DNA from 3 places in the Streptomyces sp. MAI_2237 genome. Region 2 is predicted to be linked to each of the others. Evidence: riboswitches for the same ligand, from Rfam matches in the RefSeq annotation. Region 2 holds a riboswitch; each other region holds the start of a gene.
What was found. Region 2 has a riboswitch for cyclic di-AMP ahead of LN251_RS34205 (NlpC/P60 family protein). Riboswitches for the same ligand answer to the same signal wherever they lie in the genome.
Positions count from the first base shown of each region.

Region 1: another riboswitch for cyclic di-AMP. It lies ahead of LN251_RS16815 (transglycosylase SLT domain-containing protein); the one in region 2 lies ahead of LN251_RS34205 (NlpC/P60 family protein).
Region 3: another riboswitch for cyclic di-AMP. It lies ahead of LN251_RS23330 (M23 family metallopeptidase); the one in region 2 lies ahead of LN251_RS34205 (NlpC/P60 family protein).

Region 1 is NZ_JAJPGQ010000003.1:1,392,983-1,400,251, forward strand. Features, by position in the region: gene fahA (fumarylacetoacetase) at 187-1,407, opposite strand; gene LN251_RS16800 (carboxylate--amine ligase) at 1,647-2,894, shown strand; gene LN251_RS16805 (FAD-dependent oxidoreductase) at 2,961-4,163, shown strand; gene LN251_RS16810 (HAD family hydrolase) at 4,340-5,167, shown strand; gene LN251_RS16815 (transglycosylase SLT domain-containing protein) at 5,164-5,646, opposite strand; cyclic di-AMP (ydaO/yuaA leader) riboswitch at 5,652-5,830, opposite strand; gene LN251_RS16820 (polyprenyl synthetase family protein) at 6,675-7,269, shown strand, end outside.
Region 2 is NZ_JAJPGQ010000005.1:1,285,954-1,293,222, reverse strand. Features, by position in the region: gene LN251_RS34235 (VOC family protein) at 1-593, shown strand, start outside; gene LN251_RS34230 (NAD-dependent epimerase/dehydratase family protein) at 689-1,630, shown strand; gene LN251_RS34225 (RNA polymerase sigma-70 factor) at 1,627-2,562, shown strand; gene LN251_RS34220 (VOC family protein) at 2,572-2,997, opposite strand; gene LN251_RS34215 (LuxR C-terminal-related transcriptional regulator) at 3,024-3,779, opposite strand; partial or broken gene LN251_RS34210 (enolase C-terminal domain-like protein) at 4,037-4,318, opposite strand; gene LN251_RS34205 (NlpC/P60 family protein) at 4,444-6,048, opposite strand; cyclic di-AMP (ydaO/yuaA leader) riboswitch at 6,057-6,216, opposite strand; gene LN251_RS34200 (DUF5997 family protein) at 6,435-6,842, opposite strand; gene LN251_RS34195 (LysR family substrate-binding domain-containing protein) at 6,901-7,269, shown strand, end outside.
Region 3 is NZ_JAJPGQ010000003.1:2,801,779-2,809,047, reverse strand. Features, by position in the region: gene LN251_RS23345 (bifunctional acetate--CoA ligase family protein/GNAT family N-acetyltransferase) at 1-1,064, opposite strand, end outside; gene LN251_RS23340 (HPr family phosphocarrier protein) at 1,255-1,536, shown strand; gene LN251_RS23335 (GntR family transcriptional regulator) at 1,675-2,358, opposite strand; gene LN251_RS23330 (M23 family metallopeptidase) at 2,549-3,322, opposite strand; cyclic di-AMP (ydaO/yuaA leader) riboswitch at 3,335-3,499, opposite strand; gene LN251_RS23325 (M16 family metallopeptidase) at 3,703-5,091, opposite strand; gene LN251_RS23320 (M16 family metallopeptidase) at 5,088-6,482, opposite strand; gene LN251_RS23315 (DNA gyrase/topoisomerase IV subunit A) at 6,803-7,269, shown strand, end outside.

The sequences.
Region 1 (7,269 bases), on a different contig from region 2:
AAGGGGCGAGGGCGGGGCGGCCGGCGCGGGGCCCGCCGTTCCGGCGGGCCCCGCGCACGAGTCGTCCGCCGCCAGTATGACGGCGAAGGGGGCGCCCGTCAGGAGACGCGGAAGACCCACTACGTCACGTGAGTCCCCGGTCACCCGGCACGGGACCGCCGGCCGGCTCCCGGCCCCAACTTCCGCTCACCCCGCGACGATCCGCCCCGTGACCTCGCCGAGGCCCACCCGGACCCCGCCCGGGCCAGGCGCCCACGCCGACAGGGTCACCACGTCCCCGTCCTCCAGGAACGTCCGCTTGCCCTCCGGAAGTTCCAGCGGGTCCCGCCCGTTCCAGGTCAGCTCCAGCAGGGAGCCGCGCTGCCCTGGCTCCGGACCGCTCACCGTGCCCGAGCCGTACAGGTCGCCGGTGCGCAGCGAGGCGCCGTTGACCGTCATCTGGGCGAGCTGCTGGGCGGCCGTCCAGTACATGGTGGAGAAGGGCGGCTCGGAGACGACGTGACCGTTGACGGCGACCGAGATCCGCAGGTCGTACCCGCCCGGCTCCACCGCCGCGCCGGAGGAGGCGGTGTCGTCGAGGTACGGAAGCAAGGTGTGAGTGCGCTCCGGCGGTGCCACGCGCGCGTGGTCGAGGGCGTCCAGGGGGGTGATCCACGCCGACACCGAGGTGGCGAACGACTTGCCGAGGAACGGTCCGAGGGGGACGTACTCCCAGGCCTGGATGTCCCGCGCCGACCAGTCGTTGAGCAGGCACAGTCCGAAGACGTGCTCGGGGAACTCCGCCAGTCCCACGGACGTTCCCATGGCGGAGGGCACGCCCACCACGAAACCCACCTCCGCCTCGATGTCGAGGCGCACCGACGGCCCGAAGACCGGCTCCGCGTCCCCCGGAGCCTTCCGCTGGCCGTTGGGCCGTACGACATCGGTGCCCGAGACGACCACGGTCCCCGACCGTCCGTGGTAGCCGATCGGCAGGTGCTTCCAGTTCGGTGTCAGGGAGTCCGCCGCGTCCGGGCGGAAGATCTGGCCGACGTTCCGCGCGTGGTGCTCGGAGGAGTAGAAGTCGACGTAGTCGGCGACCTCGAACGGCAGGTGGAGCGTCACCTGCGACAGCGGGTGGAAGTGCTCGGCGATCGTCTCCCGGTGCACCGTCACCCACGCCGTCAGCGCACGGCGTACGTCCGACCAGGTGGTGCGACCGGCGGACAGGAGCGCGTTCAGGGTCGGTTGCGCGAGCAGGGGCGCGTACGGCGAGCCGAGCGCCCGGGCCGCGGCGCCCGCGTCCAGGACGTGGTCGCCGAGCCGGACGCCGACGGTCCGCTCGCCGGCGGCCCCGAGGGAAAAGACGCCGTAGGGCAGGTTGTGCGGGCCGAAGGGGTCGCCCTCGGGGACGTCGAAGGGGGGCATGGGGTGCTGCCTCACTCTCACCTGTGTCACGAGCCAAGAACCGCACACCGGCGTGCGGCCCCGCCACACGTTACGGCCGAGTCGCCTGCCCTGACAGTGTCTAAAGAGTTTGCAATGTCCGAATTGGCCTTGTCGGAGGCCCCAATTCCGGCTTAGCGTCCTTTGGGGGACACGGACGGGGTGGGTCCGGTCCGTAGGGGGGACACGTGGGGGGACCCGTGGCCAGGAGCACGAGCAGTGTGCCTTTCGAGGCCGACCGTGCCGTGCCGGCCCTGATCGTCAAGTTCGGCGACTACCCGCTGCACCACGGTGGCGTGGGCGCGATCCGCAGCCTGGGACGCCTCGGTGTGCCCATGTACGCGATCACCGAGGACCCCTACACCCCCGCGGCCTCGTCCCGCTATCTGAAGAAGTGCTTCGTCTGGCCGACCACCGGCACGGAGGACCCCGGCCACCTGGTCGAGGGCCTGCTGCGGATCGGGCGCCGCATCGGCCGCCCCGCCGTCCTCGTCCCCACCGACGAGGAGGCCGCCGTCCTGATCGCGGAACACCAGGACATGCTCGCGGGCCGCTTCCTCTTCCCGCGCGTGGACCCGGCCCTGCCGCGCCGGCTCGCCAGCAAACAGGGCCTGCACGAACTGTGCGTGGAGCACGGCATCGCGAGCCCGGCGGCCGCGTTCCCGCAGTCCTACGACGACATCGTCGCCTTCGCCGAGAAGGCCCGCTTCCCGGTGGTGGCCAAGAACCGCGAGGCGTTTCTCAGGCGCACCCGGCCGGCGGTCAACGGCACGACGCGGATCGCCACCCGCGAGGGGCTGCTGCGGCTGGCCCGCGACTGGGGCGAGCGCCCCGGCGTGATCCTTCAGGAGTACCTGCCCAGGGAGGACGCCGAGGACTGGATCGTGCACGCCTACTTCGACCGCAACTCCACACCGCTCGCCCTGTTCACGGGCGTGAAGGTCCGCTCCTGGCCGCCGCACGCGGGCATGACGGCGAACGCGTACGTCGTCGACAACCCCGAACTCGCCGACATCGCCGCACGCTTCATCAAGCAGATCGGCTTCAGCGGCATCATCGACCTCGACCTGCGCTTCGACCGGCGCGACGGACAGTACAAGCTCCTCGACTTCAACCCCCGCATAGGCGCCCAGTTCCGGCTGTTCGAGAACGAGTCGGCCGTGGACGTCGTACGCGCCATGCACCTCGATCTGACCGAGCGCCCCGTTCCGGAAGGGGAACAGCGGGCCGGCCACCGGTACATCGTGGAGAACATCGACCTGCCCGCCCTGCTCGCCTACCGCCGCAGCGGCTATACGACGCCGCACGCACCGGCACGGGCGAGCGGGACGGAGCTGGCCTGGCTCGCGGGTGACGACCCGCTGCCGTTCCTCACGATGCTCGCGCGCTTCGTGCGGCCGGGCGCGAAGCACCTGTATCAGCTGTGGCGGACCAACCGCCGCGGCGGCACCGCCCGTTCGAACAGCTAGCCAGCGACGCCGGCTGTCCGAACCGGACACGAAGTGACGCAAGTGAACGTCCTGGGGAGGGACTTCGTGACTCAACCGGTTGCAGTCATCGGCGCCGGGCCCTTCGGCCTGTCGACCGCCGCCCATCTGCGCGCCCGGGGCATCCCGGTACGCGTGTTCGGCGAGCCCATGGTCAGCTGGCGCGACCACATGCCCGCCGGAATGCTCCTGAAGTCGACGCCGGCCGCCTCCAGCCTCCACGCCCCGCAGCGGGGCCACACCCTGGCCGACTACTGCGACGCCGCCGGCATCCGGCGGCTGGTGACCGACGAGGACATCATCCCCGTGGAGACCTTCATCGCCTACGGCGAGTGGTTCCAGCAGAAGCTGGTGCCCGACCTGGAGCGGGTGCGGGTGGTCTCGGTCGACCGGCGCGACGTGGGTGGCTTCGAACTCAAGCTGGACTCGGGCGAGTTGTTCACCGCCCGCGCTGTCGTCGTGGCGACCGGCCTGTCCGGCCTCTCCCACCTGCCCGCGGAACTCGCCGTGGCCGCCGCGGACGGCCCCGCCCCCACCGGCCCGGTCTCCCACAGCTCCCAGCACCACGACCTCACGCGCTACTCCGGCAAGGACCTGATCGTGGTCGGCGCCGGCCAGTCCGCGCTGGAGACGGCGGTGCTCGCGGCCGAGGCGGGCGCGCGGGTACGGGTGGTCTCCCGCGGGCGCGGCAAGGTCGACTTCGGCGCGCCGCCCTGGAAGCAGCCCAGGCTGCGCCCCGAGTCGCCCTTCGGCCGGGCCTGGTCCCTGTGGGCGTTCAGCTACTACGCGCAGCCCTTCCGTCATCTGCCGGCCCAGACCCGCCACTACCTGGTCCGCCGCGTCCTCGGCCCGCTCGGCGCCTGGTGGCTGCGCGAACGCTTCGAGGGCAAGGTGCAGGTCAGCGAGGTCGAGCGGATCGTGCGCACGGAGGCCGACGGCGGCAGCCCGGCGCTGACGGTCCGCACCCTCGACGGCCGGACGGACCAGCTGGCCGCCGACCACGTCATCGCGGCGACCGGCTACCGGGTGGACATCGCGGCGATGGACTTCCTCGGCCACGAGCTGCGCACCCGGCTCGCCGTCAGCCGCGGCGCGCCCCGGCTGGGTGCCGGATACGTCTCCTCGGTGCCGGGCCTGTACTTCACCGGTCTGCCGGCGGCGGCCTCGTACGGGCCGGTGATGCGGTTCGTGTGCGGCACGGACTTCGCCTCGCCGAGGCTCGCCAGGCACCTCGCGGCGGCCCACGGTTGAGACCCTGACGGACACGGCCGCAGGGGCCCGGCGGGCGCCGGGCCCCTGCGCCCACGGCCTCGGCTCGTGATCAAGGGCCGGGACCGGTGCGCGAGTTGACCGAGTGACGCCGGCGAACGGGGTGGTCGTCCGGTTCGCGATGAGTCGGCGGTGCGTCCTGTCCGTATTCTCTGATCATGGCCGCACCCACCGCATATGCACTCATCGCCACCGACCTGGACGGCACCCTCCTGCGAGGCGACGACACGTTGTCCGACCGGTCCCTCGCCGCCCTCGCGCGCGTGGCGGAGTCCGGCGCCCGGCACCTCGTGGTGACCGGCCGCCCGGCCCCCAGAGTGCGGCCCCTCCTGGACGACCTGGGCAGCACGGGGCTCGCGGTGTGCGGGCAGGGCGCGCAGGTGTACGACGCCGGCGCGGACCGTCTGCTGTGGTCCGTCAGGCTGGACCGGGAGCTGGCCGAGACGGCCCTCGGCAAGATCGAGGCCGAGGTGGGGCAGGTGTACGCGGCCGTCGACCAGGACGGCGTCGACGGGCTCACGCTCATCGAGCCCGGGTACCTGATGCCGCACCCGACCCTGCCCGCCGTACGCGTCGGGCGGCGCGACGACCTGTGGTGCGAGCCGATCAGCAAGGTGCTGCTGCGCCATCCCTACCTGTCCGACGACGAGTTGGCGGCGACGGCGCGTTCGGTGGTCGGTTCCCTGGCCACCGTCACCATGTCGGGACCCGGGACCGTCGAACTCCAGCCATGCGGCATCACCAAGGCGACGGGTCTCGCGCTGGCCGCCGAACACCTCGGCCTGGGACCGGCCCAGACCCTCGCCTTCGGCGACATGCCCAACGACATCCCGATGTTCGACTGGGCCGCCCGGGGCATCGCCATGGCCAACGCCCACCCCGAACTCAAGGCGGTGGCCGACGAGGTCACCCTGTCGAACGAGGACGACGGCGTCGCCGTCGTCCTCGATCGGATGTTCGCGGAGGTCTGTGACCTGCCGGCCTAGTAGGCGCCGTTGACGTTGTCGATGGAACCGTAGCGCTGGTAGGCGTAGTTGCAGGCGGCGGTGATGTTGGCGACCGGGTCGTAGGGGTCGTACGCCGTGCCCGCGACGTGGTAGGCGGCGAACGTCGGGTCGATCACCTGCAGCAGGCCCTTGGAGGGGGTGCCGGCCAGGGCGTTGGAGTCCCAGTTGTTGATGGCGTAGGGGTTGCCCGAGGACTCGCGCATGACGTTGCGGTAGATGCCGTCGTACGTGCCGGGGATGCCGTGCTGGGCCATGACCTGCAGGGACGCCCGGATCCAGCCGTCGAGGTTGTTGCTGTAGCCGAGCGAGGACGCGGTGACGACGCTGTCGGTCGCCGCGGAGGCGCTGGTCGCGCCGATGACCGGGAGGGCGAGCACGGCGGCGCCGGTGCCGACGACGGCGAGCTTGCGGACGAGGCGGGAGCGCTTGGTCTGGCGGTGGCGAGCGGTTGCGGGCATGGCGGTTTTCCTCTCCGTCGCCTGCGAGGTGAGCTGTCGGGTTCGGGCGGGAGCTGCCCGGCCGTGCCGCCGTACGGCGACACGACTTCACCCCGAGCCGGTCCGGGGCGTCGTGGGACGCCCCTCCGGCGGCTTACCTGGTTCCCCCGCTCCTGCCGTGCGTGTGAGTTGGTCGATGGGTGGAGAACGGGCGGCGGCAGGATTAGGCGTCCGCCCGGCAAGGCGGGAACGTATGCGAGAGCACATGTCCGGAACAAGTGGCGGAGTCACACCTCGGACCGCTTGACCTCGGTGTGGGGCGTTTGGGGTGCTTGATCCTTTGCGGTCGCCAAGCCTCAACTGGCGCTTCGAGGAAGGCGGATCGGCCGGAATCGCCCGGAATGTAGATCTTGGTCTCGCGTGAGCCAAGTCACGGGCGTCCACAAGCGCGCCAAATCGGGCAATGGGCCCAACTCATAGTCAACCGACTGCTCGTGAGGTCCGCTTCCCTCAAGTGCGATGTGAGCGCGCCCAGTCGCCCGCCGACGCAGACCGTCTCATTGGAGGAGGAAAGGGACTCTTCGGTGCGGTGGCCCGGAGCGCGCACGGGCGCGGCAGTCGCGCGCGAGGGCGTGAGGGCGCGAGGGGGATGGTCGGGCGCGCTCCGGGGGGGGCGCGGGTACGGGCCGCCTCGCCCGGCGGGGTGCGCACGCGCGCGGGGGCGATGTGGCGGCCCGCAGGGGTGGGCCGCTTCCGGGCGGGAAGCCGACTCCTGTGCGGGGTGCGCGACGCGGCTTCCCGTCGGCGGGACGGACCGGGTGACGGGGCGCGGCGGACGGAGGAGTCCGGTGGTCGGAGCGAGTCGTTAAATACACGCTGTTATCAGGTGATCACAAACATAACGGGCGTGATCCCATACCGCCCCTCCTGGACGGGCGGGCGGCATGGGTGATCGAAAGGCGACCGGATACGCTGACTTGAGTGAGGGCAGCGACCTATCGACAAACCGCGTAACCAGCCAGTAGACACCAGCAGACAGGAGACCCCTCGTGACCGTCGTCGGGCCGTTCGGGCTGAGCGTGCGGGACCAGGCTCTGGAAGCCGATGTCCAGGCCGGATTGGTGGCCGTCGAGGAGGGCCTGCTCGAAGCCACCAAGAGTGAGGTCCCCTTCATCACGGAGGCCGCCCAGCACCTGGTGCGCGCCGGTGGAAAGCGCTTCCGCCCCCTGCTGGTGATGCTCGCCGCCCAGTTCGGCGACCCGTACGCGCCCGGTGTGGTGCCGTCGGCCGTGGTGGTGGAGCTGACCCACCTCGCGACGCTGTACCACGACGACGTCATGGACGAGGCCGCGGTGCGCCGCGGGGTCGACAGCGCGAACACCCGCTGGGGCAACTCGGTGGCGGTCCTGACCGGCGATTTCCTGTTCGCGCGTGCCTCCCACATCCTGGCCGACCTCGGCCCGGAGGCCGTGCGGGTGCAGGCCGAGGCGTTCGAGCGGCTGGTCACCGGGCAGATCCTGGAGACGGCGGGGCCGCAGGACGGCCGGGACCCGGTCGAGCACTACCTGGACGTGCTCAGCGGCAAGACGGGGTCGCTGGTGGCCGTTTCCTGCCGGTTCGGCGCGATGATGTCGGGCGCCGACG
Region 2 (7,269 bases):
CGGTCTTCGTCGGCATCGACGTCGTTCCCGTCCCCGACCCCGGGACGACGACGAAGAACCGCCTGCACCTCGACCTCGCCACCACCTCCGAGGCCCACCGGGCGGAACTGGTGGAGCGGGTGCGGGACCTGGGGGCGACGCCCGTCGACGTGGGCCAGGGCAGCGTGCCGTGGACGGTCCTCGCCGACGTCGAGGGCAACGAGTTCTGCGTGCTGGAGCCCCGGGACGTCTACCGCGACACCGGCCCGATCGCCGCGATCGTGGTCGACTGCGCCGACCCCCGGGCCATGGCCCGCTTCTGGGGCGAGGCGCTGGACCGGACCCCGCACGAGGTGGCCGACGACCGCGCGGTCTGGCGGTCGGCCGAGGGCACCGGCCCGTACCTCGAGTTCCTGCGCACACCCGACGCGAAGACCGTCCCGGACCGCGTCCATCTCGACCTGCTGCCCCGCCCCGGTGACGACAAGGACGGCGAGGTGGCCCGGCTGCGGGCGCTCGGCGCCACCGACCTCGATCTCGGCCAGGGCGACGTCCCCTGGACCTGCCTGGCGGACCCGGAGGGCCACGAGTTCTGCGTGCTCGCCCCGTCCTGACGCACGCGACCCGTGCGCGCGGATCACCCGCCCATGTCACAGACACGGGTGGCCGTCTCGTCCTGTCGGTGAGAACTGATGCGGGGACCGGGAAGGTGATCATCGTGCGGGTGTTCGTGGCGGGCGGATCCGGAGTGCTCGGGCGGCGGCTGGTGCCGCAGCTCGTGGCCACGGGACATCAGGTGACGGCTACGACGACCGGCGCCGTCAAACTCGGGCTGCTGCAGCGGCTGGGCGCGCAGGGCGTAGTGATGGACGGGCTGGACGCGGCCTCGGTCGGCGAGGCCGTCGCACAGGCGCGGCCGGACGTGATCGTGCACCAGATGACCGCGATCTCCGTCGCCCACGCCGGCAAACCGGATCTGAAGCACCCCGACCGCTGGTTCGCCACGACGAACCGGCTGCGCACCGAGGGCACGGACCACCTGCTGGCCGCCGCCCAGGCGACCGGCGTCCCGCACGTCGTCGCGCAGGGCTACGCGAGCTGGAACGGCGTCCGCCGGGGCGACCGGGTCAAGACCGAGGAGGACCCGCTGGACCTCTTGGAGGGCACCGCCGCGCAGGCGGGCATGGAGGCGATGCGGCACGCCGAGGAGGCGGTCCTCGCCTACGGCGGCGCGGTCCTGCGCTACGGCGCCTTCTACGGGCCCGGTGCCATCGACGACCAGGTCGTCCTGGTGCGCAAGCGGCAGTATCCGCTGGTCGGCAGCGCCGCCGGGTACAGCTCCTGGATCCACCTCGACGACGCCGCGAGCGCCACGGTGCTGGCGGTGGAGCACAAGGCGGCCGGCGTGTTCAACATCGTCGACGACGAACCGGCCCCCGCCAGCGAGTGGCTGCCCCACCTCGCCGCGTGCGCCGGGGCCAGACCGCCGCGCCGGGTGCCCGTGTGGCTGGCCCGGCTGCTGGCCGGCGACCAGGCGGTGATCATGATGACGGAGGGGCGCGGCTTCTCCAACGCCAAGGCCAAACGGGAACTGGGATGGGAGCTGCGCCACCCCTCCTGGCGGCAGGGCTTCAAGGAGGAGCTGGCGTGACCCGCACCGAGGAGTTCGAGGAGTTGCGGCCGCTGCTGTTCGCGATCGCCTACCGCATCCTCGGCAGCGTGAGCGAGGCGGAGGACGCGCTCCAGGAGGCGTGGCTGCGCTGGCAGGCCGCCGCGACCCGGCCCACCTCCACCAAGGCCTACCTCTCGGCGGTGGTCACCCGGATCTGCGTCGACGTCCTGCGCTCGGCCCGGGTACGGCGGGAGGAGTACGTCGGCCCGTGGTTCCCCGAGCCGCTGCTGGCCGACCCCTACGAGGACCCGGAGCGCTCAGCCGAACTGTCCGACTCGCTGTCGACGGCCGCCCTGTTGCTGCTGGAGCGGCTGACCCCGCTGGAGCGGGCGGTCTTCGTCCTGCACGAGGTCTTCGGCTTCGGCTTCCCGGACATCGCCTCGGCCGTGGGCCGCTCGCAGGCGGCCTGCCGCCAGCTCGCCGTACGGGCCCGCCGGCACATGGACGCCGGCCGGCCCCGGTTCGAGGCCGGCCGCAAGGAGCGGGAGGAACTCGCCGGGCGGTTCTTCGACGCCTTCCGGGAGGGCGACGTCGACGCGCTGCGCGAACTCCTCGCCGCCGACGTGCACATGGCGGGCGACGGCGGCGGCAAGGCGCCGCAACTGGCCAACGCCGTCGTCGGCGCCGAGCGCGTGGCCCGCGTCCTCGCCGAGTTCGCGCCGCAGATCCGCGGCGTCGGTGTCGTACTGGAGCCGCGGCGGGTCAACGGCGCGCCGGGGGCGATCCTTCGCGACCGGGACGGCAGGGTCGTCAGCGCCATGACGCTCGACGTCGTCGACGGACGGGTCCGGGCGATCCGCTCGGTGATCAACCCCGACAAGCTCGGGCACCTGGGGCCGGTGGCGGACGCGTGGGCGCTGCGGCGGGAGGCGGAGCGGGCACGTCGGCTCCAGGCCGGCCGGACCGGCTGAGCGCGCCGATCAGCCGACCGACGTCCCGCCCCACTCCTCGGGAGCCACGTCCGCGAGCGTCTGGGAGAACGTCCACTGGTGACCGGCCGGGTCCTCGGCCGTGTACTGGCGCTCGCCGTACTCGAAGTCGGTCGGCTCCATGAGGATGCGGGCGCCGTGCTCACGGGCCCGCTCGCAGTGGGCCCGGGCGTCCGCCACCCGGACGGTGACCGAGTGGGTGACCTCGCCGGGGCGGGGCGGCCTGCGGTCCTTGCGGACATCTCCGATGATCACCGCCCCGTCGCCGTAGGCGAGTTGGGCGCGGTGGTCCTCGCCGATCCGCACCCGCTCGACGAAGCCGAAGGCCGCGCCCAGCCAGTCGACCGCCGCGCGCACGTCCGGGTAGATCAGGACGGGGATGACCGTCGCGGCGGGGATCGAGCGGTTCGGCTTCATGGCGGGCTCCGAGGGTGACGGCGCCCCTACCGCCGTGCGGACGGTGCGGGCACCAGGCCGAGTTGCTGGGCGCGCAGGACCGTGCTGATGCGGTCGCGTGTGCCCAGTTTGCGGTAGATCTTCTCGATGTGCTTGTGGACCGTACGATCCGAGATGCCGAGCCGGCGGCCGATCGCGTCCGCGGTCAGAGCGTCCGTGAGCAGCAGCAGGACGGTCGTCTCCCGCGGCGTCAGCCCCGTGTCGGCCGCCCGGTCGCGGGCGCTGCCGGCGGACCGCCGCAGGCGCTCCAGCAGGTGCCGCTGCCGGTCGACCGCGGCCAGCAGCGGCTGCACCTCGCGCGCTGCCCGGACATGGTCGTCGGTGAAGTCCTTACCCGAGCGGTAGACCATGCAGCCGGTGATCGGGCCACCCGCCTTCGGCAGTGGGATCGCCAGCACATGGTCCGCGTCCATGAGGCCGCCGATCAGCCGCGCCGTCGGGCTCGTGGACCAGGCGCGGCCGGCCGCCCGGCGGGCGGTGACCGGGGTGCGGTCCCGGCCCGCCGTGTACAGGGGCGCGAAGGGGTAGCCCTCCCGCAGCAGGCCCAGGGACTCGGCGTCGAGCCGGGCGAAGTCGTCGGCGACGGCGGCGGGCATGCCGACCGTGCCCGAGGACGCGTTCCACTCGTCCAGCTTGTAGATCAGCGTCTCGCCGCCGCACAGCGCCGGCAGTGCCTCGGCCAGCAGCGGCCACAGCCGTTCCGGCTCGCTTTCGTTGAGGGCCGCGACGGCCACCGACAGCATGCGTTCATGGGCTCCGACCAGCGCCTGTGCCACGTTTCCGACTCCGCGTACGCAGTTGTACCCATACCGGACGACGTCCACGGTGCCCCAGAATGCGGACGGGCACCAAGACGCTCTCGGAAACACTCCAGCACATCGTCGCTCCGGCGGCCGCGGCGGGGGAGACCCGGCGGTTCGATACGGGGGGACGGCCGGTTCACCTCCGACCCCGGATCCGGTGCGGGCCGCCGGGACGGGGGACCGGCGGCCCGCGGCGTTCACCAGCGCGGCAGTCGCGGCTCGAAGTCGGGCCGGACCCGCCGCATGCAGCCCGTGGAGTCGCGGGTCCGCACCCCCGACTCCACGTACAGCCGGTGCAGCCTGCCCAGCGCCTCGTGGTCCAGCTCCACGCCCAGTCCCGGTCCTTCGGGGACCGCGACCTGGCCGTCGCGGAACTCCAGCACACCCGGACGGATCACGTCGTCGGCGAAGTTCCACGGATAGTGCGTGTCGCAGGAGTGGTCGAGCCGGGGGATGGCCGCGGCGACGTGCGTCACGGAGCCTGTGCAGGGCCTGCCGACAGGTGTGGTGGAGCGGGACGGCATGACGAAGAGCCCCGCGCCGACTGGCGGCGCGGGGCCCGGAACGCTCTTCGGTTGTGGACGGTCGGAGGTGTGACGGAACCTCAGGCCGGGCGTACGGCGATGCGGATCGCCGCCTCGCCGGCGTTGTGGATCGACTCCTCACGGATGACGGAACCCGGTCCGGGGGCGTGGATCATCAGGCCGTTCCCCGTGTAGAGCCCCACGTGGCTGAAGTTGTCGTGGAAGAAGATCAGGTCACCGGGGCGGCTCTCGGCGAGGGGGATCACCGTGCCGGCACTCGACTGCTCGTGCGTGCTGCGCGGCAGCGCGACCCCGGCGGCCTTCCAGGCGGCCTGGGTGAGTCCCGCGTTGTCGTACGACTCCGGGCCGACGGCCCCCCACAGACACGGCCTGCCGATCTGCGCGCGGGCGAACTCCACGGCACGGTCGGCCTTCGTGCCGGTGGGCGTCTCGACGGCCGGGACGCCCGTCTCCAGGACGGTCGGCTGCGGCGCCCGCTGCTCCTCGACCACCGGCACGCCGGTGTCCAGAACCGACGGCTCCCGCAACCGCCGCGCCTCGTCGGCCGCCCGCCGAGCCCGCTCCTGCGCCACCGGGTCCCGCCAGTCGGTCTGCGCAGCCGCGACGATCTGCTGAGCACCCGTGTCCCAGCCGGTCTGTGCCGGGGCGGACGGTGCCATGGTCTGCGCGACGAGTTGCTGTGCCCCGGTGTCCCAGCCGGGTTGGGCCGGGGCGGACGGTGCCATGGTCTGCGCGACGAGTTGCTGTGCGCCGGTGTCCCAGCCCGGCTGCGTCGGCGCGGCGGCGGGCTGCTGGGGTGTGGCTGTCCAGTCCGGCTGGGCCGGTGCGGAGTCGTTCGTCGTGCGTGCCGCGGCCGCCTGCTGGACCTGGGCCGCCCAGCTGGGCTGGGCCGGCGTGGCCTCGATCGCGGCGGGAGCCGCCGCCTGCGGGCCGGCCTGCCAGGTGCTCCGGTCGGGCTGCGCAGCGACGGCGGGGCGCGGAGCGGAGGTCTGCCGGGCGACGTGCCGGTACAGCAGATCGCTGGCCGCGGCGACCTTGCGCTGGCTCTCCTGCTTGGACTTGCGCAGCGAGGTCTGCCGGGACTCCACGGGCGCCGGGGTGGCCGCTTCCTGCCGGGGCTGCGGCACCGCGGGGAGCGCCGCCGTCGGACCGGCGGGCAGCTCGGCCACCGGGCGCCGGGGTCCGGCGGCGGGCAGCTCGGGCACGGCCCGCGCGGGGGCCTCCAGCTCACGAGCCGCACGGGCCTCCACCGGCCGCGCGGGCCGGCCGGCCGCGGGGCGCCTGGCCGGCGTGCGGTCGCCCGGGAGGATCGCCGGGACCGTCGGCCCGATGGACGTCCGGGCCATGTCGAACCACTGCCGGCTGACGTTGTCGAGGTCGGGGTCCGAGGTCCTGCGCGGCTGACCGCCCCGCTCGCCGGTGCCGCGCGCGTTCTGCACGCGGGTCAGGTTGAACTGGCCGGTGTCGTCCTCGGCACGGGCGTACAGGCTGCTCACGCGCTGCTGGACGTCTTCCCGGCTGGGTGCTTCGTCGCCCGGCTGGGGCGAGGCGTCGGCCGTCTGCGAGAACAGGGCCACCGAGGTGAGGGCGGCCGTCGCGAGGGCGGAGTTGCGCATACCGGGGAGGCCGAAGCCTCCGGCACGCGACGATCGTTCCGGCGCCATGGGGGCCGTACTCCTTCCGTGCTCCGCCTACCGAGTTAGCTGTCGGGTTCGGGCGGTCGATTCCGGAAGGCATGCCCTACGGCCCCTGCCCCGAAGGGCGGTCGGGCCGATTCACCCCATGTTCGGTTGGGTCCCCGGTTCCGGCCGCCGCGAAGGCGTACCGAATTGGGCGGAGGCCGCTCTTCCCGACGGGGTTCGTCGGAGTGACACGAGCGGCCTGAGGCCAAGTTAGCCAACTTGTGCGCCTCGTGTGAAGGTTGACGGCCGGAATGTCCGATACGCTTTTGTGACCTTCGTTGTGACGCACCGTCAGATGCCCCGACGGTGGACCGAGGGCGCGCAGATGGTGACAGGGAGTCACCGAACTGCCCTCGCTCGCAGGGTGATCAGGAACGCCGGCCCTGGTCCTGCTCGGCCGCCCGCTCGGCGTTGCGCTTCTTGATCCGCGCGCCCTCCTTGCGGACCTCGGCCTGCGTGGCGCGCTCCTTGACCAGCCACTCGGGCTGCTCCTGCTTCAGCGCCTCGATCTCCTCGGTGGTGAGGGCCTCGGTGACCCCGCCGCGCGCGAGACCCGAGATGGAGATCCCCAGCTTCGCCGCGACCACCGGACGGGGGTGCGGGCCGTTGGCCCGCAGCTCGCGCAGCCACTCGGGCGGGTTCGCCTGGAGCTCGTCGAGCTGGGCGCGCGAGACGGCGCCCTCCCGGAACTCGGCGGGGGTGGCCTCGAGGTACACACCCAGCTTCTTCGCCGCGGTGGCGGGCTTCATCGTCTGGGCGGTCTGGTGCGACTTCATGGGGTCCAGGGTATCGAGCGTGTACGACGCCTCCGACCACGGCCGGTAACCTGGCGGGGTGACAGGCTCGGAAGCATCCCAGACGTTCCGGCTTGCGTACGTCCCGGGGACGACGCCCGCCAAGTGGGTGCGGATCTGGAACGAGCGCCTGCCCGACATCCCGCTGATCCTCCAGCCCGTACCGGCCGCCGAGGCCCCCGGCGTGCTGCGCGCTGGCGAGGCCGACGCGGGCCTGGTGCGGCTGCCGGTGGACCGTACGTACTTCAGCGCCATTCCCCTCTACACCGAGACGACGGTGGCCGTCGTACCGAAGGATCACGTGATCACGGCGGCGGAGGAGATCACCCTCGCCGACCTGGCCGACGAGGTGCTCTTCCACCCTCTCGACGACGTCTTCGACTGGGACGCCCCGCCGGGCGAGCCCGCC
Region 3 (7,269 bases), on a different contig from region 2:
GCGAGGGAGGCGTTGAGCCGTACCTGCTCGGAGGTGTTGATGACGCCGAAGGCGTTCGGGCCGATGAGCCGCATGCCGTACGTGCGCGCGTGCCGGACGAGTTCGCGCTGGCGCTCGCGTCCCTCGGGGCCGCTCTCGGCGTACCCGGCGGAGATCACGACGAGCCCCTGCACGCCGTGTTCGCCGCACTCGGTGACGACCTGGGGGACGTGCTCGGCGGGCACGGCGACCACGGCGAGGTCGACGGGGCCGTCGATGTCGCGCACCGAGCGGTGGGCGGGGACGCCGTCGAGGTCCTTGAGGTCCTCGGGGAAGGCGGCGTTGACGGCGTGGAGGCGCCCGGCGTAACCGGCGTCTTGGATGTTGTCGAGAAGGCTGCGCCCCACTCCCCCTGGCGCGCGGCCGGTGCCGACGACGGCGACGGAGCCGGGTGCCAGCAGGCGCCGTACGGAACGGCCTTCGGCGCGCTGCTCACGCGCGCGTTGCACGGCGACGGAGCGGTCGGTGGGTTCGAGGTCGAACTCCAGGCGGACGACGCCGTCCTCGAAGTGGCGCTTCTGGGTGTACCCGGCGTCCGTGAACACCTTGATCATCTTGGTGTTGGCGGGCAGCACCTCGGCGGCGAAGCGGCGGATGCCCCGCTCGCGGGCGACGGCGGCGATGTGCTCGAGGAGGGCGGAGGCCACACCGCGGCCCTGATGGGCGTCCTGGACGAGGAAGGCGACCTCGGCCTCGTCGGCGGGCGCGGACGCGGGCGTTCCGTCGGCGCCGATGCGGTCGTAGCGTACGGTGGCGATGAACTCGCCGCCGACCGTGGCCGCGAGTCCCACCCGGTCCACAAAGTCGTGGTGCGTGAAGCGGTGGACGTCCTTGGCGGACAGGCGAGGGTAGGGCGCGAAGAAGCGGTAGTACTTCGACTCGTCCGAGACCTGCTCATAGAAGCTGACGAGGCGATCTGCGTCATCGACGGTGATGGGGCGGATGCGCGCGGTGCCGCCGTCGCGCAGCACCACGTCGGCCTCCCAGTGGGCGGGGTACTCGTGCCGGTCCGGCGTGGTCTGCATGGGCCCCAGAGTACGGCTCGCGTCCGACAGCGGCGCGAGGCAGTCTGTGTCAGAACCGAAGAGGACGTGCGTCGGGCCGAGGCCGCGGCCCGACCGCCCATCCCGGAACGGAACGTGAGGACCGCTCCGGAGACACTTCACGTGTGGGAAACTGGTCTAGACAACCCTGAACACCGAAGGGCAGCATCACATGGCTGAGCGCCGCGTCAACGTCGGCTGGGCCGAGGGCCTCCACGCCCGCCCCGCTTCCATCTTCGTCCGGGCCGCCACGGCCGCAGGTATCCCGGTGACGATCGCCAAGGCCGACGGCAACCCCGTCAACGCGGCCTCCATGCTGGCGGTCCTGGGCCTGGGCGCCCAGGGCGGCGAGGAGATCGTCCTCGCCTCCGACGCCGAGGGCGCGGACGCCGCCCTCGACCGGCTGGCCAAGCTGGTCTCCGAGGGACTCGAGGAGCTTCCCGAGACCGTCTGATCGCGGCACCGCCGAAGGGCTCGTCCGAATTACCGGGCGGGCCCTTCGCATTTCCGGTGCCGGTGTCGGTAATTCTCGACGACGGGCAGCATGAAATAGCCCCCCGGAATTCTCTGCTCTTTGTATACGGCGTTCGTGTTAATGCCGCAGGCCCGACATGTTTACGGCATGTTGCGAGTTCCTCACACCGTTCGCGCCGCCGTACCGCAGCCGGTGCGCGGCGGTCGAGCGCTCGGCGTGCAGGGTCGTGATCGCCCGCGCGCGCTCGGCGTCGCCCCGGGCCACGGCGTCGACGATCGCGCCGTGCTCCGCCCAGGACTCCACGGGGTTGGCCGGCGCGTCCACCACGTACATCCAGGCGATCTTGTGGCGCAGCTGGGTCAGCATCGACGTCAGGGCGGGGCTGCCGCAGGCCTGGGCGAGCGTCTCGTGGAACCAGCTCCCCAGGGAGCGCAGGTCCTCGCTGCCGCCCCTCCTGGCCCGCTCCTGGCCCAGTCTGACCAGGCCGCGCAGGACCTTGAGGTGGGCCTCGGTGCGCCGCTGGGCGGCCCGGGACGCGCCCAGCGGCTCCAGCAGCATGCGCATCTCCAGCAGGTCGGCGGCCTCCTGCTCGGTCGGCTCCGCCACGCACGCGCCCGCGTGCCGGCGGGTCACCACGAAGCCCTCGGCCTCCAGGGTGCGCAGGGCCTCGCGGACGGGGACGCGTGAGACGCCGTAGCGACGGGCGAGGAGTTCCTCGGTGAGACGGCCGCCACGCTCGTGGACACCCGCGACGATGTCGTCCCGGATGGCCGTGCACACCGAGTGCGCCGGAATACGCATGACCGACCTCCGTCTTAATCCCCGTGAAACGTCGACGATTGACGTTGTGTCCAGCGACTCTATTGCAGTGAGCCGGAATTTCCGACGGCGGGCCGGAATCCATGGATATTTTTTGGACACGGGGGCGACAGAAACGACGAAAACCCCGGCTCGGGGGAGCCGGGGTCCTCTCAGTCCGTGGGGGACGTCGTCAGACGTTCACGCCGTGCGAGCGCAGGTACGCGACGGGGTCGATGTCCGAGCCGTAGTCGGGGGTCGTACGGGCCTCGAAGTGCAGGTGCGGTCCGGTGGTGTTGCCGGTGGAGCCCGAGAGCCCGATCTGCTGGCCGGTGACGACCTTCTGGCCGACGGAGACGCCGATGGACGACAGGTGGCCGTACTGGGTGTACGTCCCGTCGTTCATCCGGATCACGATCTGGTTGCCGTAGGCCCCGCCCCAGCCGGTCTGGACGACCGTGCCGTAGCCCACGGCGTGGACCGACGTGCCGCTCGCGGCGTGGAAGTCGATGCCGGTGTGGCTGCCGGAGGACCACAGGGAGCTGCTGGCCTTGTAGCCCGTGGAGACGTAGGAGCCGGAGATCGGCGCGACGAAGGAGTTCAGGCGCTTGCGCTCGGCCTCCCGGGCGGCGCGCTCCTTGGCCTCGCGCTCCTTCTTGGCGAGCGCCTCGGCCTTCTTGCGCGCGGCTTCCTCGGCGGCCTTCTTTCGGGCGGCCTCCTCGGCGGCCTGCTTCTGGGCCTCGGCCTGCGCGTCGATCTTCTCGGCGATCGAGTCGCCGATGGTGATGACGGGGGTGAAGCCGGTCTGCTCGACGGCGTCGACGGAGTTGTCGGCGGCGAGCGCGGGGGCCGCGAGGGCGCCGATGACACCGGTGGTGGCGAGGGCCGCGACGCCGGCGACCTGGGCGGTGGAACGCTTGATGCGGCTGGGACGACGGTGCTTCCCGGTGGCGCACATGAACGCCATGTACAGGCTGGTCCTTTCCTTCCCTCTCGCCTACCGGGTTAGCTGACGGGTTCGGAGCAGGAAGGTCTCCTACGGACCCCCTCGCGGCTCGCGCGGGCGTCCGATTCACCCCAGGGACTACGGTGGGTCCCCGGCTCCCCTGGCTCGCGCCGTACGGGGACTCGGCGATGACTGCCCGGTGCCGCGGATGCGGCGCGGTGCCTGACGGACAGCCCGGATGAAGCTAAGCGGGGCGCCTTTCAATTCCCAAACGGAACGCGGCTTTTGTAGCGCATCCCACAGGGCACATGGGCATCTCTCCTTCAATTCCGCGCCAATTCGGACATAGAAGGGCCCTGGTGACAGGTCGGTCACCAGGGCCCGTCCACGCGCGCGTGCCGCTACTCGGCGGAAACCACGGTCACTTCACCGATGCCGAGCGCCTCCACCGGCTCCTTGATCTGCGCCGCGTCGCCGACGAGGACGGTCACCAGACGGTCCACCGGGAACGCGCTCACCACCGCCGCGGTGGCCTCCACCGTGCCGGTCGAGGCGAGCTGCTGATACATCGTCGCCTGGTAGTCGTCGGGCAGGTGCTGCTCGACCTGGTCGGCCAGCGTGCTCGCGACCGCCGCGGCCGTCTCGTACTTCAGCGGCGCCACGCCCACGAGGTTCTGCACGGCGACGTCGACCTCGGCGTCGGTGAGGCCGCCCTCGGCGAGCGTGCGCAGCACCTTCCAGAGGTCGTCGAGCGCCGGGCCGGTGTTCGGGGTGTCGACGGAGCCGCTGATGGCGAGCATCGACGCGCCCGTGCCGTCCGGCGCGGACCGGAGGACCTGCCCGAACGCGCGCACACCGTAGGTGTAGCCCTTCTCCTCGCGCAGGACGCGGTCCAGGCGGGAGGTGAGGGTGCCGCCGAGGCAGTACGTGCCGAGCACCTGCGCCGGCCACACCCGGTCGTGCCGGTCAGGGCCGACGCGGCCGATGAGCAGCTGCGTCTGGACGGCGCCGGGACGGTCCACGATGATCACGCGCCCGGTGTCGTCGGCGGTGACCGGCGGCACGGGACGCGACTCGGCCCGGGAGCCCGTCCAGGCGCCCAGGGTCTCCCCGAGCAGGGCGTCGAGGTCGATGCCGGTGAGGTCGCCGACGACGACCGCGGTGGCCGTCGCGGGCCGCACATGGCGGTCGTAGAAGGCGCGTACGGCGGCCGCGTCGATCTTCTCGACGGTCTCCTCGGTGCCCTGGCGCGGGCGGGACATGCGCGAGGCCGCCGGGAACAGCTCCTTGGAGAGCTCCTTCGCGGCGCGGCGGGAGGGGTTGGCCAGCTCGTGCGGGATCTCGTCCAGGCGGTTGCGCACCAGCCGCTCGACCTCGCCGTCGGCGAAGGCGGGCGCCCGGAGGGCGTCGGCGAGCAGGCCGAGCGCCTTGGCCAGACGGGAGACCGGCACTTCGAGGCTGAGGCGGACGCCGGGGTGGTCGGCGTGCGCGTCGAGGGTGGCGCCGCAGCGCTCCAGCTCGGCGGCGAACTCCTCGGCGGAGTGCTTGTCGGTGCCCTCGGAGAAGGCGCGCGCCATGATCGTGGCGACACCTTCGAAGCCGGCCGGCTCGGCCTCCAGGGGCGCGTCCAGGAGGACCTCGACGGCGACGAGCTGCTGGCCGGGGCGGTGGCAGCGCAGCACGGTCAGGCCGTTGCCGAGCGCCCCGCGCGTGGGCGCCGGGAACGCCCACGGCCTGGCCTCGCCGGCCTGGGGCTGCGGGTGGAACTCCATCGTGGCGAGCTCGCTCACTTGGCCGCCTCCTGGTTCTTGTCGCCGGCTTCGACCGTGGCCTCGGCCTCGGGGTCTTCGGGGGGATCCGCGTCCTCGGCGACCCCTCCGGAGACGGGCTCGTAGACGAGCACCGCGCGGTTGTCGGGCCGCAGGCGGGCCTTGGCGATCTCCTGCACCTCCTGGGGAGTGATCTCCAGAACGCGCCGGACGGCGGTCAGGGCGAGCTGCGGGTCGCCGAACAGGACGGCGAAGCGGCACAGTTCGTCGGCGCGGCCCGCGACCGTGCCGAGCCGGTCCAGCCACTCGCGCTCCAACTGCGCCTGCGCGCGCTCCATCTCCTCGCTCGTGGGGCCCTCGGCGGCGAACCGGGCGAGCTCCTCGTCGATGGCGGCCTCGATGACCGGCACCTCGACGTCACCGGACGTCTTCACGTCCAGCCAGCCCAGCGAGGGCGCCCCGGCCAGGCGCAGCAGGCCGAAGCCGGCCGCGACGGCCGTACGGTCGCGCCGTACGAGCCGGTTGTAGAGGCGGGAGGACTCACCGCTGCCGAGGACCGTCAGCGCCAGGTCGGCGGCGTCGCACGCGCGCGTGCCGTCCTGCGGCAGCCGGTAGGCGGCCATCAGGGCGCGCGCCGGGACCTCCTCCTCGACAACCTCGCGCAGCTGCTCGCCGATGATGTCGGGGAGCGTGCCGTCGCGGGGCGCGGGCTTGCCGTCGTGCCCGGGGATGGAGCCGAAGTACTTCTCGACCCAGGCGAGCGTCTGCTCGGGGTCGATGTCGCCGACGACCGACAGGACGGCGTTGTTGGGCGCGTAGTACGTGCGGAAGAACGCGCGCGCGTCCTCCAGGGTCGCCGCGTCCAGGTCGGCCATCGAGCCGATCGGGGTGTGGTGGTAGGGGTGGCCCTCGGGGTAGGTGAGCGCGGTGAGCTTCTCGAACGCCGTGCCGTACGGCACGTTGTCGTAGCGCTGCCGGCGTTCGTTCTTGACGACGTCCCGCTGGTTGTCCATGGACTCCTCGTCCAGGGCGGCGAGCAGGGAGCCCATGCGGTCGGCCTCCAGCCAGAGGGCGAGCTCCAGCTGGTGGGTCGGCATGGTCTCGAAGTAGTTGGTCCGCTCGAAGCTCGTCGTGCCGTTGAGCGAGCCGCCGGCACCCTGCACCAGCTCGAAGTGGCCGTTGCCCTTGACCTGGCCCGAGCCCTGGAACATCAGATGCTCGAAAAGGTGAGCCAGGCCGGTACGGCCCTTGACTTCGTGGCGCGAGCCGACGTCGTACCAGAGGCACACCGCCGCGACCGGGGTCAGGTGGTCCTCGGAGAGCACCACGCGCAGGCCGTTGGCCAGGCGGTGCTCGGTCGCTGTCAGGCCCCCGGTGCCTGCCTGGTCTGTGGCCGTGTGACCCATGGGCATGTACGTCCCTTCGATCGCGGATGCGGTGCTGGAAACCGCTGTTTTCCTGCCGGTCCTGCCACTGTATGCAAGCGGGCGGACCGGCGGCGAAGTTCCCGGACGACGTACGCCCACAGCGGATCGCGTAGCCTGCGGGCAGCCGCGGCGAGGGCGACCCCGCCCGCGCCGGGCCGGACCGCCGACACCGGGTCCTGGCCCGGGTTGTCAGTGCCGCGGTCCACAATGGTCGCGTCAGATCCCGTTCATGCTTCAGCAAGCGTGAGCCGAAGGGGCCGTGAGCGACCCGTAGGCGAGCGACCAGAAAAGAGGAGCCGGCAGCGATGGCCCGCCGCAGCACGAAGACCCCGCCGCCCGACGACTCGTTCGAGGAGCGCATCCTCGACATCGACGTCGTCGACGAGATGCAGGGCTCCTTCCTCGAGTACGCGTACTCGGTCATCTACTCCCGCGCCCTGCCCGACGCCCGTGACGGCCTGAAGCCGGTGCACCGCCGCATCGTCTACCAGATGAACGAGATGGGCCTGCGCCCCGACCGCGGCTATGTGAAGTGCGCGCGCGTGGTCGGCGAGGTCATGGGCAAGCTGCACCCGCACGGCGACGCGTCGATCTACGACGCCCTGGTGCGCATGGCACAGCCCTTCTCCATGCGTGTGCCCCTGGTCGACGGCCACGGCAACTTCGGCTCGCTCGGCAACGACGACCCGCCGGCCGCCATGCGGTACACCGAGTGCCGCCAGGCGCAGGCGACGAGCCTGATGACGGAGTCGATCGACGAGGACACGGTCGA